Regions from separate parts of the Kitasatospora sp. NPDC033851 genome, predicted to be linked through region 2. Evidence: riboswitches for the same ligand, from Rfam matches in the RefSeq annotation. Region 2 holds a riboswitch; the other holds the start of a gene.
What was found. A riboswitch is a leader RNA that binds a small molecule or an ion and turns the genes downstream of it on or off. The one in region 2 is predicted to bind cyclic di-AMP.

Region 1 (7,159 bases), on a different contig from region 2:
GCGCGCCCTCGTACCCGCCGACGCCCGCGAGGCGCAGGGTGGGGGCGCGCAGCACGGCGGCGGCGACCTCGACGGCGGCGTCCACGCCGCGGGCGCCGGTCCGCCCGTGGGGGCCGCCGAGTTCGATCAGTACCTCGACCGGCCGTTCGGCCCCGGCGGCGCGCAGTGCCTCGTCCATCAGCCGCACGCTCTCGGTGGAGTCGACCCAGGAGAGGAAGGCGAAGCCCGGGTCGGAGGCCAGTTCGTCGGCGAGCCAGGCCAGTCCGGCCGGGTCGAGCAGGGTGTTGGCGAGCAGGATCCGCTGCACCCCGAAGGCCCTGGCGACTCGCACCTGGGGCAGGTTGGCGAGGGTGATGCCGTGGGCTCCGGCGGCGAGCTGCGCCTCCCAGAGGGCGGGTGCCATGGTGGTCTTGCCGTGCGGGGCGAGCGCGACGCCCGCCTTGGCGCACCAGTCGGCCATGGTGCGGACGTTGTGCTCGAGCGCGGCAGCGTCGAGGGTGAGCAGCGGGGTGCCGAGCGAGGAGAGGGTCGGGCCGGTGGCCAGCCACTCCCGCACGGTGTGGCCCCACGACTCCGGCGGGGCGGCCTTGAACCGCCAGTCCAGCTGCTCGTCGGCCAGGGCCGCCACCGCGCCGCCGGCGATGCCCGGCCCGGTGCCGCTGCTTGCGAAGGTCTGCTCCACGGTCTTCCTCCATTTGCCATGTTGCAACATGCGCAACGAGGGTTGCACATGCTGGCAGCACGGTTCTAGCATCGGCGCCGGATCACGGTCAACGGAACCGTCCCAGGCCGACCGGGACCGACCCACTCAGACCCACGCCGAACGGAACTGACCCACGCTCAACGAACCCGACCCACGTTCAGGAGTCCCGGCCCGCACCCGACGGAACGGCCGCAGACGAGGAGCCCAGCACATGCCGCGACAGGACACCCCGGGCCCGACCCGCCCGGGTCCTCCCCCGACGGCCGTGTGCGTGGGCGAGTCGATGGCGGTCCTGCTCCCGGACCGCCCGGGCCCACTGGAGTCGGTGGAGAACTTCCGGCTCGCCGTCGGCGGCGCCGAGTCCAACGTGGCCGGCGCACTGGCCGCGCTCGGCGTGCCGACCGCCTGGGTCAGCCGGGTCGGCGACGACGGCTTCGGTCGGCGGCTCGTCGCCGAGGTCGCCGCCCGCGGCGTGGACGTCTCGGCGGTCGCGGTCGACCCACACCGCCCGACCGGCGTCTACCTCAAGGAGGTCGGCGGCACCACCGGCCACGATCACGACCTCGGCCCCGGCCGCAGCCGACTGCACTACCACCGGCGCGGTTCCGCGGCCGCCGCGCTCTCCCCCGCACTGCTCGCCGACCCGGCCGCCGCCGCACTGCTGGCCGGCGCCCGTCTACTGCACCTGTCCGGCATCACCGCCGCGCTCTCCGACGACTGCCTCGCCCTGCTGCGCGCCCTGTTCGCCGACCGCCGCCCGGACCGGCTGGTCAGCTTCGACCTCAACTGGCGCCCCTCACTCTGGCACGACCGGGACCCGGCCGTACTGCCGCCGCTGCTGGACGCCGCCGACCTGCTGCTGCTCGGCGCCGACGAGGCGCAGGCCGCCTTCGGCACCGGCGACCCCACCGCCCTGCGCCGCCGCTTCCCCTCCCCCGCCACCCTCGTGGTCAAGGACGCCGACCGGCACGTCACCGCCCTGGAGCGGGACGGCACGGCGGTCACCGAGCCGGCCCTCGCCGTCGAGGTGGTCGAGGCCACCGGCGCGGGCGACGCCTTCGCGGCCGGTTACCTGGCCGGCACCGTCCGGGGCCTGGACCAGCGCCGCCGGCTGCGGCTCGGCCACCTGAGCGCCGCCTGCGCGCTGACCGCCCACGGCGACCAGGCCGAGCTGCCGCCCGCCGCCGTCGTGACGGCACTGCTCGACGCCTCCGCCGCCGACTGGGCCGCCACCCGGGTCACCGCGGCCGGCATCACCGGCCCGACCCTGCCCACCGACGGCGCCCACAAGGCCGACCGCCCGCACCCCACCGACCGCCCGCACCCCACCGACGGCGCGCACCCCACCGACGGAGCACCGCCGACCGACCGAACGCCGCCCGCCGGCCGGGCCCGGGCCCGATGAGCAGCCACCCCAGCCCTCGAAGCGGAGCACGATGAGCCAGACCGTCACCCGCGCCCTGCGCATCCTCGCCCAGCTCGGCGAGGGCGAACGCTCCCTCGACCAGCTCGCCGAGGTGCTCGGCGTCCACAAGACGACCGTGCTCCGGCTGCTCCAGAGCCTCGAAGAGGAACGATTCGTCTACCGCGACGCGGCCTACCGCTACCACCTGGGCGCCGGCCTCTTCGCCCTGTCCGGCCTGGCTCTTGAGCAGCGCGGCATTCGCCGGATCGCCGCCCCGCACCTGGCCGAGCTGAACGCCGCCACCGGCCAGACCGTGCACCTGGCCGCGTACGAGGGCGGCGAGGTGGTCTACATCGACAAGTTCGACTCCCGCCATCCGGTGCGGATGTACTCCCGGATCGGCCTGCGCGCCGCCCTGCACAGCGCCGCCGTCTCCAAGGTGCTGCTGGCCGACCTGCCGCTGCCCGAGCGGCGCCGGGTGGTGGCCGGGATCGACTTCGCCCCGCACACCGAACGCACCCTCACCACGCCCGGGGCGCTGCTCGCCGAGCTGGAGAAGGTCGCCGCCCAGGGCTGGGCGCAGGACCACGCCGAGCACGAGGCCTTCATCAACTGCGTGGCCGCACCCGTCCGGGACGCCAGCGGGCGGGTCGTCGCCGCCGCCTCCATCTCCGTCCCGGACGTCGTCCTCCCGTACGAGCAGGTGCTGGACCTCCTCCCGCAGCTGGTCGCCACCGCCCGCGCGGTGTCGGCCGACTGCGGCCTCCCCGGCCACAGTTGACGGATCATCAAGACAGCCCGAAACAGCCGCCGAGAACTCCAAGGAGCAAGGAACCCCCATGTCCTCCGACAAGATCGAGATCCGCACCGACGGGGCCCCCGCCCCCGCCTGGATGTTCTCCCAGGGCGTCCGCAAGGGCCCGATCCTGCAGGTCTCCGGCCAGGGCCCGCAGGATCCCGCGACCGGCGAGTACCTCCACCGCGGCGACGTGAAGGCACAGACGCGGCGCACCCTGGAGAACGTCAAGGCCATCGTCGAGGCCGGTGGCGCCACCATCGAGGACGTGGTGATGTTCCGCGTCTACCTCACCAAGCGCGCGGACTTCCCATTGATGAACGAGGTCTACGCCGAGTTCATCGAGGAGAACGTCAAGCCCGGCGGCGTGAAGCCCTGCCGCACCACCGTCTTCGTCGAGCTGCCGCAGGAGCCGATGCTGGTCGAGATCGACGCCCAGGCCGTCGTCGCCTGACGATCCGGCCGACCCGAGGGCCCGGACGGCACGTCCGGGCCCTCGGCGTTCCCCGAGGCCTGCTTGCCACACTTCGCCAGCAACATTAGGTTAGGCTCACCTAACTATCTGGAGGTCCGTCCATGAGCCTGCCAACCGGCGACACCGAGGTGCCCGAGCCCACCACCGCCGAACGGATCCACAGCCTGCTCAGCACGACCTCCTCGCTCGCCGTCCGCACCCTGGGCGAGCAGCACGACCTGGACGGCCCGGTCTCCGCCCACGGCTCCCGCCTGCGGCTGCGCGCCCCGCTGGACACGCCGCTCACCGTGGCCGCGGCCCACGCCGCCGAGGGCCTCGCCGTCATCCTCGATGTCACCGACGTCGCCCCCGTCGCCGTCCGCGACCGCGTCCGCGCCCGCCTCACCCTGGCCGGCCGGCTGCACCTGGCCCACCTCGCCGACGACGGCCTCAGCGCCCACCTGCGGGTGGACGTCGCCCACGCCGTCCTCGCCACCCCGTACGGCACCGGCGCGGTCACCGCCGCCGACCTCGCCCTCGCCGCCCCCGACCCGATGGCCCGCCACGAGGCCGCAATGCTCACCCACTTCGCCGACGACCACGCCGACGCACTCGAGGTCCTCACCCGCCTGCTCGACCCGGTGCTGCTCGCCCGGAACCCGGACGTCCGCCCGCTCGCCCTGGACCGCCACGGCCTGGTGCTGCGCCTGGACCACCCCGACGGCCACCGCGACGTCCGCCTGGTCTTCCCCGAACCGGCCCGCGACACCGAGGACTTGGGCCACCGGATGCACGACCTGCTGGCCGCCGCCCGGTACGGTCAGCCGGCCCACCGCAGCTGAGTCGCCGGCTCACCGCCCGGCCGCGTCCTCCTCACGTACCGCCCGGACCACCACCGGCGCACCGCGAACGCCACCCCGACCCCGCCCCGACCCCGCCCCGAAAACGAACCGCCGACCCCGAAAACGGCAGCGGCCGGCCCGGCTCGCGAGGAAGTGAATCCCGCGAGCCGGGCCGGCCTGGGCGTGTCCCGCGCCCATGTCCACTGCACGGCGATCACCCGGTCGAGCGGTCACCCGACATGACCATCCCGGAGGATCGATTCGCTCCGCAGCAGCGGTGGTTCCTGAAACCCCGACAGGGTCAGAGCGCGACGCCGTGCGCGCGCAGGTAGGCGACCGGGTCGATGTCCGAGCCGTACTCCGGGCCGGTGCGGATCTCGAAGTGCAGGTGCGGGCCGGTCACGTTGCCGGTGGCGCCGGAGAGGCCGAGCTGCTGGCCGACGGTGACGGTCTGACCGATCTTCACACCGATCACGGAGAGGTGCGCGTACTCGGCGTAGTGGCCGTCGGCGAGCTTGATCTCGACCTCGTTGCCGTAGGCGCCGCCGTTGCCGGCCTTGACCACGACACCGTTGGCGACGGCGCGCAGCGGGGTGCCGGTGGAGGCCACGAAGTCCTGGCCGGTGTGGTGGCCGGAGGCCCACATCGAGCCGGCCACGCCGTAGGCCTCGCCGAGCACCGGGTGGGCCAGCGGCGCGACGAAGCCGGAGGCGGCGGCGACCGGAGCGGCGGTCACGGCCTGGGCCGGAGCGGCGGTCTGAACCTGGGTCTGCACCTGGGCGGCCGGCTTGGCGGCCTCGGTCTTGACCTGGACCTGGGCCTGCGGCTTGGCGGCCGAAGTGGCCTGGGTGACCGGAGCGGCCGGCTTGGCGGGCTTGGCCGGGGCGACGTCCGCGGACGGCGCGGCAGCGTGGCCGGCGATCGCGAACTGCTGGCCCGGGAAGATCAGGTTCGGGTTGGCGCCGACGACCGAGCGGTTCTGCTCGTACAGCGCGTGCCAGCCGCCCTCGACGTGCTTGGCGTCGGCGATCTTGGACAGGGTGTCGCCGCTGACGACGCGGTAGCTCTCGTGCGCGGCGGCCGGAGCGGCCTGGGCCGGCGCGGCCTGAGCCGGCGCGGCGTCGACGGCGGTGGTGGAGGCGGCGGTCTGCGGGGCCGGGGCGACCAGGGCGGTGTGGGCCTGGGCGCTCATCGCGGTGACGAGCGGGAGGGCGAAGGAGACACCGGTGACGGCGGTGGCGATGCCGATGCGGGCGGCGCGGGGCAGGGCGATACGACGAGCCTGAGCAGGCATGGAAGTTTCCTCTCCGACGCCTGCGAGGTGAGCTGTCGGGTTCGGGCTGGAGTTGCCCGGCCGCATGCGCGGCTTCACCCCAAGCCGGCCCTGGACGCCGCGCCCTGAGGCGCGAACTTCCGGTCCGGCGACTTACCTGTGGGTCCCCCGCTCCTGCCGTACAGAGTTCAGTTCGAACCACCGGGAAGCGGCAGGACTCGGCGTTCCACCCGGTGGATCCGTCCGGACTGGCCGGGCGGTCGCTGAACTAAAACCCATCCGTTCGGGTGAAGCAATGTCGATCTCTTGAATCGGCAACCATCCCCCGGGGTGCGGTGACTCTCCGGATGATCCGCTGCACGGTGCGTACGCGATCCATTCACCCCGCGCCACTGATCCACGACCCTGCGCCGACATCGACGGCACTGCGCGGTCGTCCGCTCACGCACCGCACACCACCGACACACCCGCCGGTGACCCTTGTCACGCGGGCCTCACGGGGAGCAGGATCGGGCCGTGGCCACTTCCGAGGCCGGCACCCTGCGCCTGGGCACCGCGCAGGGTCGCTGGGTACTACTGGCGACGGTGCTCGGCTCCAGCATGGCGATGCTGGACGGCACCGTGGTGAACGTCGCCCTGCCCCGCATCGGCGCCGACCTCGGCGCCTCCCTGGCGTCCCTTCAGTGGACGCTGAACGGCTATCTGCTCACCCTGGCAGGCCTGATCCTGCTCGGCGGCGCGCTCGGCGACCGGTACGGAAGGCGCCGGGTCTTCCTCATCGGCGTGGTCTGGTTCGCCGCCGCCTCCGCGGCCTGCGCCGCCGCGCCGAACATCCAGGTGCTGATCGCCGCCCGCGCCGTCCAGGGCATCGGCGGGGCGCTGCTCACCCCCGGCTCGCTCGCCATGCTCCAAGCCGTCTTCGACCCTGACGACCGCTCGGCCGCGGTCGGGCTGTGGTCGGGCCTCGGCGGCGTGTCGGCCGCGGTCGGCCCCTTCCTCGGCGGCTGGCTGGTGGACGGCCCGGGCTGGCGCTGGATCTTCCTGCTGAACCTGCCGCTCGCGGCCGCCGTGATCACGGTCACCACGCGGTACGTGCCGGAGAGCCGGGACGAGAGCGCCACCGGCCGCTTCGACGTGCTCGGCGCGGTGCTCGCCGCGTTCGCCCTCGGCGCGATCACCTACGCGCTGACCGCCGCCGGGGAGGGCGTGTCCGCCGTGGTCTGGGTCAGCGGGTTGATCGGTGTGGTGCTCGGCGTCGCCTTCGTGGCCGTCGAGCGCCGCGCGCCCGATCCGATGCTGCCGCTCGGCCTGTTCTCCTCCCGGCTGTTCACCGCCGTGAACCTGGTCACCCTCTGCGTGTACGCGGCGTTCAGCGGCGTCTTCTTCCTGCTGGTGGTGCAGCTGCAGATCGTCGCCGGGTTCTCGCCGCTGGTCTCGGGCTTCGCGCTGGTGCCGATCACGGTGCTGATGCTGGGGCTGTCGGCGCGCGCCGGGCGCCTCGGCAAGCGGATCGGCCCGCGGATCCCGCTCACCGTCGGCCCGCTGCTGTGCGCCGCCGGGGTGCTGCTGATGCTGCGCATCGGCCCGGGCTCTTCCTACTGGGCGGACGTGCTGCCCGCCGTCACGGTGATGGGCTGCGGCATGACGCTGCTGGTCGCGCCGTTGACGGCCACCGTGCTGGCGGCC
Region 2 (7,159 bases):
CGCGGGGCATCCCGTACGGGTCGGACCGCAGCTGGCTGGCGGAGAAGATCCTCTCCCGGCTGCAGGTGACGGCCTTCGTGCCGGCCCAGCAGGCCCAGGCACCCCAGCCGACCCAGCCGACCCAGCCATCCCAGCCGTCCGGCTCGGCTGCACCCGATGCACCGGCCGCACCGGATGCACCGACCGCACCGGATGCGCCGACGTCGCCCGCCTCGCCCGCCTCGCCCGCCTCTTAGCGGCCCCTACAGCCCGGCGGCCACGGGCTGCCCGGCCTCCGCCCGGGGGCGGCGGTCGGCGGCCCGCAGGACCAGGACGCGGCGGGTGCGTCCGTCCTCGGCCCGGGGGAAGCGGCGGACCTCGCTGGCTATCCGGCGCTCGCCGAGCGCGTACCGCAGGGGGTCGAGGTGCCCGCAGCGGCGGCCCCGGCCGTCGTGCAGGGGCTGGACGCGGACCTCGCCGCCCAAGGAGGTGACCCGGACCAGCTCGGTCAGGGCGGCCAACTGGTGCTCGGGGCCGAAGAGTTCGGGGTAGGCGAAGAGCAGGTAGCCGCTCAGGGTGAGGGCGAAGGTGCCGTCCGCGAAGGGCAGCCGGGGCAGCGCGGCGGCCACGTACCGCTGCGGGTGCGCGGCGGAGTCGGCGGCGAACAGCCGGCGGGCGCGGTCCCAGCTGCGCAGGTAGCGCTCGGGCCGGTGCGGGCGGGGCGCGGGGTAGAGGTGCGGGCGGGCGGCCATCGCGACGGCCATCGCCGCCCGGGCGGCCCGGGCGCGGTCCGCGACCACCGGCAGCGGCAGGGCGTACGCCGGGTCGGCGGCGATCACCCGGCAGCCCAGCGCGCGCGCCTCGGCGGCCAGGCCGGCCGCGCCGCCGGGGCAGTCCAGCAGCGGCCCGGGGAGGGCGGCGAGCTGGGCCCGGGTGAGGTCGAACAGGGCGCAGTACTCGTCCAGCGGGCGGGAGGTGACCAGGACGTCCGGGGGTTCGGGGGGAATGCCTGGGGCGGCCACGCGGTCATCCGAACACGCGGCGGCCCCGTCCGCATCCGGAGTGCGAACGGGGCCGGGACCGAGTCGGGGCCGGACGGTCAGCGCCTGGTCAGCGGCCGAGCAGGCCCTGGGCGGCGGCCCGGTTGACGTTGGTCAGGCCGCGGACGAGCTGCGCGGTGAGGAAGACCAGCACCACCCCGACCAGCGAGAACCCGGCGATCTGCCACATCCCCTCGACGTAGTAGACGTGCCGGACGTGGTGGCCGTCGGTGTAGTCGAACAGCTGGTACCCGCGCCAGCCGGTGTAGGTCGGGAAGACCCAGTGGTAGACCGGGTAGAGCGCCATCGCCCAGCCGAGCAGCAGGAACACCAGGGTCATGGTGAAGCTGAAGATCGCCCAGGGGAACATCACCACCTGGTACAGCGCGGCCTTCCAGCCCGCCCCGTCCGCCAGCCGCGCGGTGATCGCGCCCCAGTTGCCCGGGCGGACCGGGCGCACCGGCTTCGGGCCGGGAACGTCCAGGGCCAGCATGCCCCGCGCCCGGGCCCGCTCCAGTCGGCCGAAGCCCCGGGCGGCGATGGTCAGGCCGGCCAGCACGGGCAGGCCGAGGGCGGTGACGAAGGTGCCGAGGCCGAGGCAGAACAGGGTGATCGCGACGGCGAAGCCGGCGATCGCCACCGGCAGGCCGCTGAGCACGTAGCCGACCTCGCGGTAGTAGTGCGCGGAGAACGGCGCCGTCCAGAAGGCGGGCGGCTGTCCGGTCCGGTGGGCCCGGGCGGGGCGCGGGTCGTCGCCGTGACCGTCCAGGACGTCCCACTCGTGGTCCCGTGTGCTTCGGCTGCTGCTCATGTTCCGGCCCCCGGCCCCTCGTACTGACGGTCGTTCGTGCTCGCTGACGTCGTCCAGTCTGGCCGAACCGCAGGTCGCGGCGGCATCCGGAGGCCTGGCGGATCGGGGGTGGGGTTAACCCCCCGGCCCCCGGCCCCCGGCCCCGCCCCCGGCCCCCGGTCCGCCGGCCCGCCGGTCTCCCTGGCCACACGGGTGCGCCGTGGGGGTTCAGCCGGTCGGGCCCGGCCACTCGTCGACGAGCAGCGCGAAGAGGTGCGAGTCGGAGCGGACGCCGTTCTCGAGCCGGTCGTGCCGGGCCCGCACCTCCAGCCGGAACCCGAGTCGGGTGAGCACCTTGGCGGAGGCCGTGTTGCCCACGTCGGCCGAGGCCGTCAGCCGGTGCAGGTCCAGGGTGTGGAAGGCGAAGTCGCAGAGCAGGCCGGTGATCTCGCCCGCGTGGCCTCGGCCCCGGAAATCGCGGCCGAGGACGCAGCCTAGGTCGGCGGCGCGGTGCTTCCCGAGGGTGAGCGCGGCGTGTCCGATCGGGGTCGCGTCCTGCGGGTCCTCGGCGTCGGCGAGCCTGGTGACGGCGAGCCGGTAGGTGTCCCGCTCGCCGGCCATCGCCTCCTCCAGGTAGAGCTCGATCTGGTCGGCGCAGGTCTCGCGGTCGTACGGCTCGAACGGCAGGTGGCGGGTGACCTCCGGGTCGCCGAACAGGGCGTGCAGCGCGTCCACGTCGCCGTCGGTGTGGTGGTACTCGCGGATGGCCAGCCGGGGGCCGGTGAGTCGTACGGGGACCATGGCGGCCGACCCTACCGGCCCCCGGAGGCTACCGTTCGGACTATGAACGACGAAGACCTGCGACTCGCCCCGCGCACCAGGGCCGCCGACCTGCTCGCCTGGGCGGCCGAGCAGGGCCGCACGCCGGTGGCCGAGGCGCCGCTGCGCGCGGTGCTGGCGCTGCTGGAGCTGGGCGAGGGCAGGATGCACGACGGCTGGCCCGAACTGACCTCCGACGCGGTGGAGCACCTGCTGTACGAGCGGCTCCACCTGTACGTCCAACCCACCCCCGAGGAGGACCCGCTCGCGTACGGCGACGCGGTCCGGTTGCTGATCGACCACCAGCGGGCGGTCCGGCGGCTCAACGCCAAGCGCCAGGAGCGGCTGCACGCGGAGGCCGAGTGGCAGGGCGAGGTCGCGGCCGGGCTGCTGCGCCGCGCCGACCTGGTGACCTGGCCCCGGCTGTACGCGCTGCTGCTGCACGCGTACGGGGTGGACGTCGCGGACGAGGCGGCGGTGCGGGACTGGCTGACCGGCTTCGGCGAGCTCCCGGAGGAGGAGCGGCTGGCCGCGTACGAGTCGCTGGTGCCGGCCGGCTGGCTGGACGAGCCGGACGAGCGGGGCTGGGGACCGGGCCGGGTGCTGTCGGTCGGCATGGCCACGGACGGCGCGCGGCGGCTGCTGGAGCAGGGCCTGATGCGGCGCAGCTACCGCAACCTGGCCGAGCTGACCGCGCTCGGGCGGCCGATGCCGGACGAGCTGGCCGGTGACTTCGGGCAGTTCGAGGAGGCGGCGGTCGACGCGGCGCTCGACCTGTTCGGGGAGTGGACGGTGCCGGGGCTGCCGCGGCTGCTGGTGGCGGAGTTCCCCGAGCTGGCGCCGGAGCCCGGCCAGGAGGAGATCGACGCGTACGTGGCGCAGTTGCCCGCGGAGGAGTGAGACGCCGCGAAAAGCCCCCGGCCGCTCGAACCGAGCGTGCGACCGGGGGCTTTCGGGTGTCCGTTACGGGTTGAGGCCGTGCTGCTGGAGCCAGGGCTCCGGGTCGACCGGGGCGCCGCCGCCGGGGCGCACCTCCAGGTGCAGGTGCGGGCCGGTGACGTTGCCGGTCGCGCCGACCTTGCCGATCTGCTGGCCGGAGGCGACGCCGCCGGAGCCCTTGATGATCGAGGAGAGGTGGCAGTACCAGATCTCGGTGCCGTCGGGCAGGGTCTCGACGATCCGGTAGCCGTACGAGCCGGACCAGCCGGCCGAGGTGATGGTGCCCTGGCCGAGCGCGTACACCGGGGTGCCGGTGTCGGCGGCGAAGTCCAGGCCGGTGTGCAGGTTGGCCCAGTAGCGGGCGCTCTGGCCGTAGTGGGCGGAGAGCCGGTAGTCCTTCACCGGGAGGGTGAGGGCGGCGGCGCGCTTGGCCTCCGCCTCCGTCGCGGCGGCCTTGGCCTCCGCCTCCTTGGCGGCGGCCTTGGCCTCGGCCTCCTGCGCGGCCTGCACGCGGGCACCCTCCTCGGCGGCGGTGCGCTGGCTGTCGGCCTGCTGCTGGATGCGGGCGGCGAGCGCGAGGCCGGGGTCGGCGGCGAGCGCGACCGGGGTCTCGTCGGGGGCCTCGATGGCGGGCGCGACGGCCGGGGTGGCCGAGGCGAAGCCGGTGGCACCGAGGGTGGCGGCGACGGCGGTGACGCCGAGCAGCGGGGAGGCGCCGCGGGTCTGACGCGGCATCCGGTGCCGGTTGGCCTCGGCCTCCGGGCCGAGGGCCTCGGGCCCGTCCGCGCCGGGGTGGTCGAGGAGCTGGGTACCGGCTGCGGGGCCGGCCGGGTGTGCCGGGGTGTGCGTCGACGCCACGGAGGCGCGCTCCTTTCCTTCCTTCGCGCCTACCGGGTTAGCTGACGGGTTCGGAGCAGGAAGGTCTCCTACGGCCGGGCCGGGGCCCCGCCGATTCACCCCAAGGAACATGGTTCCCCGGCTCCCTGACCTGCCCGGAGGCCGGTCGGCGGGATTAGGCGACGGCGCACGGTGCCGTCTGGGAACGGCGTTGACGACCGCGCTGCGTTATCAAACGTTAATCCTAGGACGCTCTGATTCCAAGCCATCCGTCCGGGACGGCAGTGGAGCGAGTGATCGGACGTCAACGAACGACCCCTCATACGAGCACCCCATCTGAGTACTCCTACTCATGTGCGGCCCGGCCGGGCGGCCGCATCCTGGCGCCATGAGCGCACCGATGCAGAACCGCACGACGGCCGCGTACTACATCCAGGCCATCCTCTCCTTCGCCCTGTCGGGCACCGCCCTCGCCGTCGGGATCGCCTACCTGCCGGTCGGCGGGTGGACTCGGGCATTCCTCGGGATCGGCCTCCTCTACACGGTCACCTCCTCCTTCACCCTGGCGAAGGTGATCCGGGACCGGCACGAGTCGAACGAGATCGTCAGCCGGGTCGACCAGGCCCGACTGGAGAAGCTGCTCAGCGAGCACGACCCGTTCAAGCCCGAGGGGATCTGAGGCGAGCCGGCCTTCCCCTCTCCCGTCGACGCCCTCTTCAACGCCCTCTTCGACAGTTCCTTCGAGACTCTCTTCGGCCGGGGGCTTGACGGCTAAGGCTATTAGCCTTAGCTTTATGGCTATCGGCAGCAGCGCCGATGTCGCAGCGAAGGACCGAGGAGGCCCACCATGAACGCCCCCATCAGCCCGGACACCCAGTACCTGACCGTCCCCGGCGGGCGGATCGCCTTCGACGACACCCGACAGGGCGACGGCGCCCCCGTCGTCCTGCTCCCCGGAATGCTCGACAGCCGGGCCGCGTACCGGCACCTGCGCCCGCTGCTCGTCGCCGCCGGCCACCGCGTCGTCACCATGGACCTGCGCGGCTTCGGCGAATCCTCCATCGCCTGGGACGACTACGGCCCCGCCGCCATCGCCGGCGACGTCCTCGCCCTGCTCGACCACCTCGGCATCGAACGCGCCGTCCTCGCCGGGAACTCCTACACCGGCGCGACGGTCGTCAAGGCCGCCGGGGACGCCCCGGAGCGGATCGCCGGGATCGTCCTGATCGACGCCTTCGTCGAGAACCCGCAGCCCGGCGCCCTGATGCGCGGCGCCCTCCGCCTGATGAGCGCGGCCCTCGTCCACTGGCCCGCCTTCTGGGGCTTCTACCTGCGCCGGATGGCCTTCCCCGGCGCCAAGCCCGCCGACTTCGACGGCTACGTGGACGGACTGGTCGCCGCCCTGCGCACCCCGGGCCGCAAGACCGCCACCCGCGGATACGTCACCGGGGACTCGTCGCCGGCCGGCTGGACGGCCGCCGTGCGGTGCCCGGCGCTGGTGGTCATGGGCAGCAAGGACCCCGACTTCCCGAAGCCGGAACTCGTCGCCGACCGGCAGGTCGCGGCACTGGGCGCGCGGAAGGCGATGATCGAGGGGTCCGGGCACTATCCGATGGCCGACAACCCGCAGGCCACCGCGGACGCCCTGCTGCCCTTCCTCGCCGAACTCGCCTGACCGCCGGCCCGGCCGCCCGACCGAGCGGCCGTCCGGCCCGACCCGTCGCCCGACTTCCGTACGGAGAAGCCGAAACCATGCCCCGCGTAGGACTGACCCCCGACCAGGTCGTCGACCACGCCCTCGCCCTCATCGACGAACAGGGCGCCGACGCCCTCACCCTGGCCGCCGTCGCCGCCCGGGCCGGGGTCGCCACCCCCTCGCTGTACAAGCACGTCAGCGGCGGCCTCGCCGAACTGCGGCAGCTGATCGCCGTCCGGGTCACCGAGGAGTTGGCCGACCGCCTCGCGGACGCCGCCGTCGGCCGCAGCGGGGACGACGCCGTCGCCACCGTCCTGCGCGCCTACCACGCGTACGCCACCGAACGCCCCCACCGCTACAACGCCCTCCCCCAGGCCCCGCAGCCCGACGACGACCTGGCCCGGGCGGCCGCCCGGCTCGTCGGCGTGATCATCGCCGTCCTGCGGGAGTACGGCCTCGACGGCTCCGAGGCGATCCACGCCGCCCGCACCGTCCGCTCCCTCGCCCACGGCTTCGCCTCCCTCACCACCGCCGGCGCCTTCCAACTCGCCGAGGACCTCACCACCACCCAGGACCGCCTCATCACCGCCCTCACCACCGGCCTGCGCACCTGGCCGGCGTAGCGGCCCGACCAGGTGCGCAGGCCGTGGTGGGCGGGGGCCGGTGCGGCGGCTCGGTCACCCTCCACCGTCCGGGGAAATGGGGTATTAAGAATCAGTGCCCCCCTCCGAGGACGACAGCCGGACTCCCGACCAGCGCCGGACCCCGCTCAGCGGTTCGACCACGCGCAGTGCGATGCGCTGTGTGCGCCTGCTGCTCGGCTGCACCAGCGCCGCCGAACTGCTCGGCACCGTCCTGGCCGAGGGCCCGAGTTGGATCACCGGCGAGGGTTCCGCGCTCTACCTGCTGGATGCCGCCGGGATGCTCCGGCTGACCGTCTCGCACGGGCTGCCGGAGCGGGCGCACGAGCGCTACGGCGTGGTCGATCCGGCCGGTGAGCTACCCGCGGCGATGGCCCTGCGGCTGCGCCGCCCCTACCTGCTCAGCCCGGAGCACACC

Region 1: it holds a riboswitch for cyclic di-AMP, as region 2 does, so the genes downstream of both, ACZ51D_RS32345 (M23 family metallopeptidase) here and ACZ51D_RS09345 (M23 family metallopeptidase) in region 2, are expected to answer to the same signal.

The regions. Positions count from the first base shown of each region.
Region 1 is NZ_JBVIRL010000021.1:102,613-109,771, forward strand. Features, by position in the region: gene ACZ51D_RS32320 (alanine racemase) at 1-682, opposite strand, end outside; gene ACZ51D_RS32325 (sugar kinase) at 915-2,108, shown strand; gene ACZ51D_RS32330 (IclR family transcriptional regulator) at 2,140-2,889, shown strand; gene ACZ51D_RS32335 (RidA family protein) at 2,948-3,358, shown strand; gene ACZ51D_RS32340 (DUF2470 domain-containing protein) at 3,481-4,200, shown strand; gene ACZ51D_RS32345 (M23 family metallopeptidase) at 4,502-5,494, opposite strand; cyclic di-AMP (ydaO/yuaA leader) riboswitch at 5,497-5,677, opposite strand; gene ACZ51D_RS32350 (DHA2 family efflux MFS transporter permease subunit) at 5,990-7,159, shown strand, end outside.
Region 2 is NZ_JBVIRL010000003.1:549,023-556,181, reverse strand. Features, by position in the region: gene ACZ51D_RS09370 (hypothetical protein) at 1-236, shown strand, start outside; gene ACZ51D_RS09365 (hypothetical protein) at 243-1,001, opposite strand; gene ACZ51D_RS09360 (sensor domain-containing protein) at 1,090-1,830, opposite strand; gene ACZ51D_RS09355 (GNAT family N-acetyltransferase) at 2,038-2,610, opposite strand; gene ACZ51D_RS09350 (hypothetical protein) at 2,653-3,528, shown strand; gene ACZ51D_RS09345 (M23 family metallopeptidase) at 3,592-4,425, opposite strand; cyclic di-AMP (ydaO/yuaA leader) riboswitch at 4,438-4,596, opposite strand; gene ACZ51D_RS09340 (YiaA/YiaB family inner membrane protein) at 4,793-5,083, shown strand; gene ACZ51D_RS09335 (alpha/beta fold hydrolase) at 5,252-6,079, shown strand; gene ACZ51D_RS09330 (TetR/AcrR family transcriptional regulator) at 6,157-6,723, shown strand; gene ACZ51D_RS09325 (SpoIIE family protein phosphatase) at 6,818-7,159, shown strand, end outside.